Regions from separate parts of the Micromonospora sp. CPCC 205539 genome, predicted to be linked through region 2. Evidence: riboswitches for the same ligand, from Rfam matches in the RefSeq annotation. Region 2 holds a riboswitch; the other holds the start of a gene.
What was found. Region 2 has a riboswitch for thiamine pyrophosphate ahead of V6V47_RS22410 (ECF transporter S component). Riboswitches for the same ligand answer to the same signal wherever they lie in the genome.

Region 1: it holds a riboswitch for thiamine pyrophosphate, as region 2 does, so the genes downstream of both, thiE (thiamine phosphate synthase) here and V6V47_RS22410 (ECF transporter S component) in region 2, are expected to answer to the same signal.

What each region holds. Positions count from the first base shown of each region.
Region 1 is NZ_JBAKHW010000025.1:31,987-35,387, reverse strand. It holds gene V6V47_RS21350 (ThuA domain-containing protein) at 1-1,547, opposite strand, end outside; TPP riboswitch at 1,839-1,948, shown strand; gene thiE (thiamine phosphate synthase) at 1,943-2,569, shown strand; gene thiO (glycine oxidase ThiO) at 2,566-3,401, shown strand, end outside.
Region 2 is NZ_JBAKHW010000027.1:12,884-16,284, reverse strand. It holds gene V6V47_RS22415 (ABC transporter ATP-binding protein) at 1-1,062, opposite strand, end outside; gene V6V47_RS22410 (ECF transporter S component) at 1,250-1,837, opposite strand; TPP riboswitch at 1,912-2,016, opposite strand; gene V6V47_RS22405 (alpha/beta fold hydrolase) at 2,125-2,955, shown strand; gene V6V47_RS22400 (aminoglycoside N(3)-acetyltransferase) at 2,986-3,401, shown strand, end outside.

The DNA of each region.
Region 1 (3,401 bases), on a different contig from region 2:
GTGCCGGGGTCGATGCCGATCCGGAACGGGTTCCGGAAACCCATCGCGTAGATCTCCGGCCGGGTCTTCTCGGTCCCCGGCGGGAAGAGGTTGCCCTCCGGGACCGTGTACGTCCCGTCGTCCTCCGGGTGGATCCGGATCACCTTGCCGCGTAGGTCGTTGGTGTTGCCGGAGGTGCGCTGCGCGTCGAAGTCCTGCCGGCCGGGGCGCTCGTCGATCGGGGTGAACGCGTCCGACTCGAACGGGTTGGTGTTGTCCCCGGTGGCCAGGTAGAGGTTGCCGTTCCCGTCGAAGGTCATGCTGCCGCCAGCGTGGCAGCAGGTGTTGCGCTGGGTGTCGACCCGCAGCACCTGCTTCTCGCTGGCCAGGTCGATGGTGTCGCCGGTCACCGTGAACCGGGACAGCAGATTGCGGGTGACCCCGTCGTTCGGCGCGTAGTAGAGATACACCCACTTGTTGGTGGCGAAGCCCGGGTCGAGTCGGATGCCGATCAGGCCGTCCTCGTTGCCGGTGAAGACGTCCAGGTCGGCGGCCGTGACGGTGCTGCCGGTGTCCGGCTTGACGATCTGCACCCGGCCGTCGCGCTCGACGTAGAAGACCCGGCCGTCCGGGGCGATGTCCAGCTCCATCGGGTTGCTGGTGTTGCTGTCCAGCGTGACCTTCTCGAAGCTGGCGGTCTTCGAGGCGCCGCAGTCGGCGTCCGCCACACCGGCGGCGGTGCGGATGCCGCCGAGCAGGTGGCCGAGGAACGCGGGGTCGGCGTACGACTCCGGGGTGTGCCCGCCGCCGGTGTACCAGGAACGGCCGCCGTCGAAGTCCTGGCACCAGGAGGTCGGGTGGTCGGCGCCCATCGCGCCGGCGCCCGGTGCGTAGCTGGTCTCGTCCAGGCTGGCCAGCACGTGCACGTCCGGCCGGGGGTTGGTCTGGAAGTTGTACCACTCGTCGAACCGGGACCACCGGTCCGGCAACTCGGCGGTGGACGGGTGGGCGTGGTCCTCCACCTTGACCGTGGCCTGCTGGTTCGCCGGGTGGCTGGCGAAGTACGCGCCGACCAGGTCGCCGTACCACGCCCAGCTGTACTCGGTGTCCGAGGCGGCGTGGATGCCGACGTAACCGCCGCCGGCACGGACGTAGCGCTCGAACGCGGCCTGCTGATCGGGGTCCAGGACGTCCCCGGTGGTGGAGAGCCAGATCACGGCCCGGTAGTTCGCGAGGTTGGCGTCGGTGAATACCGCCCCGTCCTCGGAACTGTCCACGGTGAATCCGTTGGCGGTGCCGAGCTGTTGGATGGCGGCGAGGCCGGCGGGGATGGAGTCGTGCCGGAAACCGGCGGTCTTCGAGAAGACCAGGACGGAGAAGGGGTCGTCGGCGGCCTGAGCAGCCCGGGGCGGCGCCGGGGCGATCTGCGCCGCCGGGGCGGCCTGTGCGGCCGGTGCGGGCTCTGCGGTTGCCGCCTGCGCGGGCGGCCCGACGAGGGTCGTCGAGGCCAGGGCCAGGGAGATCAGGGTCGCGGTGATGGGTACGCGGGCACGACGGGATGGGGACACGCCGCCTCCTATGTCGCGGTGGACAGGATCGCGGGGGCCGGCTCGCCGAAGACCGTCCCAGATGGAGCCGGTGGGGCCACCGTGCCAGGGCGTCCACGCCAGCATTTTGTCGAATCGCTGAACAAATTAATTCGACTGGATCAATGTCCGGCAAGATGCTGGCGGATAACGGTTCTGCAACGGCGGGCGACATTCGGAACAGGACCGCATGAAGCGCCCTGCGCGCGGCGAGCCACCTCCGCCACCGCCCCCCGCCTTGGCAGTCCGGCTCTTCTGTCGTACGGTGACACGCAAGTAACCCACGGGAGCCCGGTGTACCGGGCTGAGAGGGGGGCTGACAGCCCCCGACCGTCGAACCTGATCCGGGTAATGCCGGCGCAGGGAGGAGCGTTGCCGTGCCGTCCCTTGGGCGATTGCATCTGATCACCGACACCCGACCCGGGCGCGATCCGCTCACCGTGGTCCGGGCCGCCCTCGCGGCGGCCCGCGCCGACCTGGTGGTGCAGGTCCGCGTCGAGGACTCCGCGACCGACCGTGAGGCGTACGAGCTGGCCCGCCAGGTGCTGGCTCTCTGCACGGCGTACGGGGCGAGTTGCCTGGTCAACGACCGGCTGCACGTGGCACTGGCGGTGGGCGCCGCCGGCGGGCACATCGGGGCCGACGACCTGCCGGTCGCCGCCGCCCGCCGGGTGCTCGGCCCCACGGGCGTGCTGGGCGCCACCGCCCGGGCGCCGGGCACAGCGGTCGAGGCGGTCGCCGCCGGCGCCGACTACCTGGGCGTCGGGCCCTGCCACGCCACCAGCACCAAATCCGGGCTGCCGGACCCGATCGGCCCGGCGGGGGTACGCGCGGTGGCCGAAGCGGTCGACGTCCCGGTGATCGCGATCGGCGGGGTGACCGCCGCTCGGGTGCCGGCGCTGCGGGCCGCCGGGGCGTACGGGGTGGCGGTGGTCGGTGCCGTCTCCGCTGCCGCCGACCCCGCCCGGGCCACCGCCGAGCTGCTCGAGGCACTGACGTGCTGAGCGGCCGGTCCCCGTCGACGCGATCCAGCGACCGGGCCCGGCCCGACGTCGCGGTGGTGGGGGCGGGCCCGATCGGGCTGGCCATTGCCTGGCGCTGTGCCGCCCGAGGGCTGCGGGTGGTCGTCCACGACCCGGCACCCGGCTCGGGGGCGTCGGCGGTCGCCGCCGGCATGCTCTCCCCGGTCGCGGAGGCGTACTTCGGTGAGCACGAGCTGACGTCGCTGCTGCTGGCGTCCGCCGCCCGCTGGCCGGCGTTCGCCGCCGAGCTGACCGAGGCGACCGGCGTCGAGGTCGGCTACCGCACCGAGGGCACGCTGATGGTCGGGCTGACCGGGGACGACCTGGCCGAGGCGCGCCGGCTCTGGGCGTACCAGCAGGGGTTGGGTCTGCCGGTGACCCCGCTGCGCCCCACCGAGCTGCGCGACCGCGAGCCGGCGCTCGCACCACGGGTGCGCGGCGGCGCGCTCGCGCCCACCGATCACCAGGTCGATCCACGGCTGCTGGTGCCGGCGCTGCGCACGGCCGCGCAGCGGGCCGGCGCGGTGCTCGTAGCGCAGGCGGTGCACCACCTCGCCGACGTGGATGCCCAGGTCATCGTGGTCGCCGCCGGCTGTGGCGCCGCCGCCCTCACCGGCCTGCCGGTGCGGCCGGTCAAGGGCCAGATCCTCCGGCTGCGCGCGCCCGGCGGCGTCGCGCCGGGCTTCCGGCACGTGATCCGGGGGTACGCCGACGGCGAGCCGATCTACCTGGTGCCGCGCGTCGACGGTGAGGTGGTGCTGGGCGCCACGGTCGAGGAGCGGACGGACACCTCGGTGACCGCCGGCGCGGTGCT
Region 2 (3,401 bases):
GACGGTGCTGGTGACGAACTGGTGCTCCGGGTCCTGAAAGACCGACCCGATCCGGCGGGCCAGCGCGGGTGCCCGCCATCGGTGCGGGGGAGTGCGGTGGTCCGGTCCAGCCAGTTCGGGGGACGCGGTCACCCGACCGGTGCCGGGCCGGAGCAGCCCGCCGAGCAGCAGCGCCAGGGTGGATTTTCCGGCACCGTTCGGCCCGCGTACGGCGAGCGCCTCTCCGGCGCGGACCGCCAGATCGGTGGAGCTCAGGCGGGGCGGCAGGCCGAGCCGGTCGGCGGTGAGCAACACGTCGCCGGCCATTGCGGTGGCCGGCCGGGGCTCGATGGGGTGGCCCGGCACCCAGACGCCCTCGGCGGCGAGGGCGGCACCGTGCTGGGCGAAGACCGCCTCGGGTGAGCCGTCCGCGCGGACCCCGCCGCCGGGCTCCAGGACGACGACCCGGTCGACCAGCGGAAGCGCCTCGGCGACCCGGTGCTCGACCAGGACCAGCGTGGTGTCGGCGTCCAACGCGCCGGCCACCGCCTGCCGGACCAGCTCGGCCCCGGCCGGGTCGAGGTTGGCGGTCGGCTCGTCGAGCAGCAGCAGGCCGGGACGCAGGGCCAGCGCACCGGCCAGAGCGAGGCGCTGCTGCTCGCCGCCGGAGAGCGCGGCGGTGGGGCGGTCCCGGGAGTACGGGAAGCCGACCCGGCGAAGCGCCTCGTCCACCCGCGGCCAGATGTCGCCGGCCGGCACTCCCCGGTTCTCCAGGCCGAACGCGACGTCGTCGCCGCAGCGGGCCATCACCAGCTGGGTCTCCGGGTCCTGGAAGACGATGCCGACCCGTTCCCGCCCCTTGCGCGGGTCGAGCCCGTCGATCTCGACGGTGCCCTCCTGCTCGCCGGAATCCTCGGGCAGGAGCCCCGCCAGTGCGTTGAGCAGGGTGCTCTTGCCGGCCCCCGAAGGCCCGAGCAGCAGAACGCGCTCGCCAGCCTCGATCCGCAGGTCGACCCCGCGCACAGCCCAGGCAAGCCGCCCAGCGTGCCGCCACCCGAACCCCCGCAACAGAACCCCGCCCACAACACCTCCCCCCACCCAAGCCCGCACCCCACCCGGCCGCACCCCGCGCCCGGCCGCACCCCCCACCCGGCCGCACCCGGCCCGGCGCCCGGCCTCACCCTGCCCGGTTGATCATGAGGTTGACGGGTGTTTGGGAGATCCATCCCACCGTCAACCTCATGATCAACGCGGAGGCTCGGCGGGGCGGTCAGATGGCGGCGCGCTCACGGCCGACCGGGAAGCGGTCGAGGACTCCGGTGTTGGCCAGGGCGCGGGTCAGCAGCCAGCCGCCGACGCCGGCCAGCACCGTGGCGCTGACGATGGTGAGCAGCGCGTACGGGATGCGGTAGTCGGTCAGCTCGTAGTCCGCGTTCCAGACGAAGAAGTCGAACAGCGCGGCGCTCAGGCCGGTCAGCGCGCCCGCCAGCACCGCGGTCGGTAGCCGGAACGACCGGTACCGGAAGGCGGCGAAGGCCAGCTCGGCGCCGATGCCCTGCACGATGCCCTGCGGGATCACCGTGCCGGCCCACTGGCTGCCCAGCAGCGCGGACAGGACCGCGGCCACCGTCTCGCAGTAGAGCGCGGCGCCGGGCTTGCGGATCACCAGGCCGCCGAGCACGGCCGGCATCAGCCAGATTCCGTAGAGCAGGGTCTGCGCTGGCGGGAAGAAGGCGAAGGCGCCCTCGGTGGCGCTCCAGACCAGGCCCCAGGCCCAGAAGATGACGCCGAAGGCGACCGCGATCACCGACGCGACCACGATGTCGATGGTGCGCCAACGGTTGGTGGCGTTGTCCATGTTTGCTCCCAGTTCAGTGAACGAACCAGGAGAAGACGCACGCCGCGCGTCCGGTGGCACCGGACGGCGGCGCGGCTGGAGGTCGACCGAACTCCCTGCGCTGGCATTACCCAGATCAGGTTCGAGGGTCTGCGGGCGTGCCCGCACTCTCAGCGCTGTGCGCTCCCCTGTCGGATGTGAAGTTGTCTCGCTGACGCTAACACTGACCAGGGGTATCGGCCCAGCAGGGCCGTCTGCCGAACCTCGGCGTCCGGCCCGCTCGCCGCCGGCTGGGTAGGCTCACGATCATGCGGGTCGAGGCGCGAGGTCTGACATTCGAGGTACGCACCGGCGGTCCGCAGGACGGCGTACCCATCCTGCTGCTCCACGGCTTCCCCCAGCACTCCGGTGAGTGGGACGCGGTCGTCCCCGCACTGCACGCCGCCGGGCTGCGCACGTACGCGCCGGACCAGCGGGGTTACTCGGCGGACGCCCGGCCGGTGGCGGTGGCCGACTACCGGATCCCCGAACTGGTCGACGACGCGGTGGCGCTGCTCGACGCGCTCGGGCTGGACTCCGCCCACCTGGTCGGCCACGACTGGGGTGCGATCGTGGCCTGGGCGCTCGCCGCCCGGCATCCCGAGCGGGTCCGTACGCTGACCGCGGTGTCCGTGCCCCACCCGGCGGCCATGGCGCACGCGCTCGCCACCGACCGTCAGCAGAAGGCCCGCTCGTCGTACATTGCGCTGTTCCGTCAGCCGGGCAAGGCGGAGAAGGTGCTGCTGGCGTTGAACGCGACCGCGCTCCGCAAGCTGCTCGGCGGGGTCGGCGACGCGTCCCGGGTGGATCGCTACGCCGACCCGATGCGCGAGCCGGGGGCGCTCACCGCCGCACTGAACTGGTACCGGGCGATGTCCCGCGCCGACCTGGCCGACGTCGGCCCGGTCACGGTGCCGACGACGTACGTGTGGAGCGACCACGACATCGCCATCGGCCGTGCCGCCGCGGAGGCGTGCGCCGCGAACGTCACCGGGGAGTACCGCTTCGCGCTGCTGCCCGGGGTGAGCCACTGGATCCCCGACACCGCACCGGGTCCGCTGGCCGAGGCGATCCTGGCTCGGGTCAACGCGCCGGCCTGAAGCCACGACGGTCAGCGAGGGAGGATCACCGTGACGGCGCCTACCGGCCTGAACACCCGGCGCTCGCTCGCCGCGCAGTTGCGCGTGCTCGGCGTACGCCCCGGCGGCACGCTGCTGGTGCACGCCGGGCTGAGCCCGCTGGGCTTCGTCTGCGGCGGACCGCAGGCGGTGGTGCTCGCCCTGCGCGACGCGCTCGGCCCGGACGGCACGATCGTGGTGCCCACGCACACGCCGGACAACTCCGATCCGGCCCAGTGGAGCAACCCGCCGGTTCCGGTGGACTGGTGGCCGCTGATCCGCGCCGAGATGCCGGGTTTCGACCCGGCCGTCACCCCGAGCCGGTTCATGGGTGCGGTCGCCGAGATGGTCCGCACCTGGCCCGGGGCACTGCGCAGCACGCATCCGCACGTGTCGTTCGCCGCGCTCGGGCCGACCGCCGAACGGGT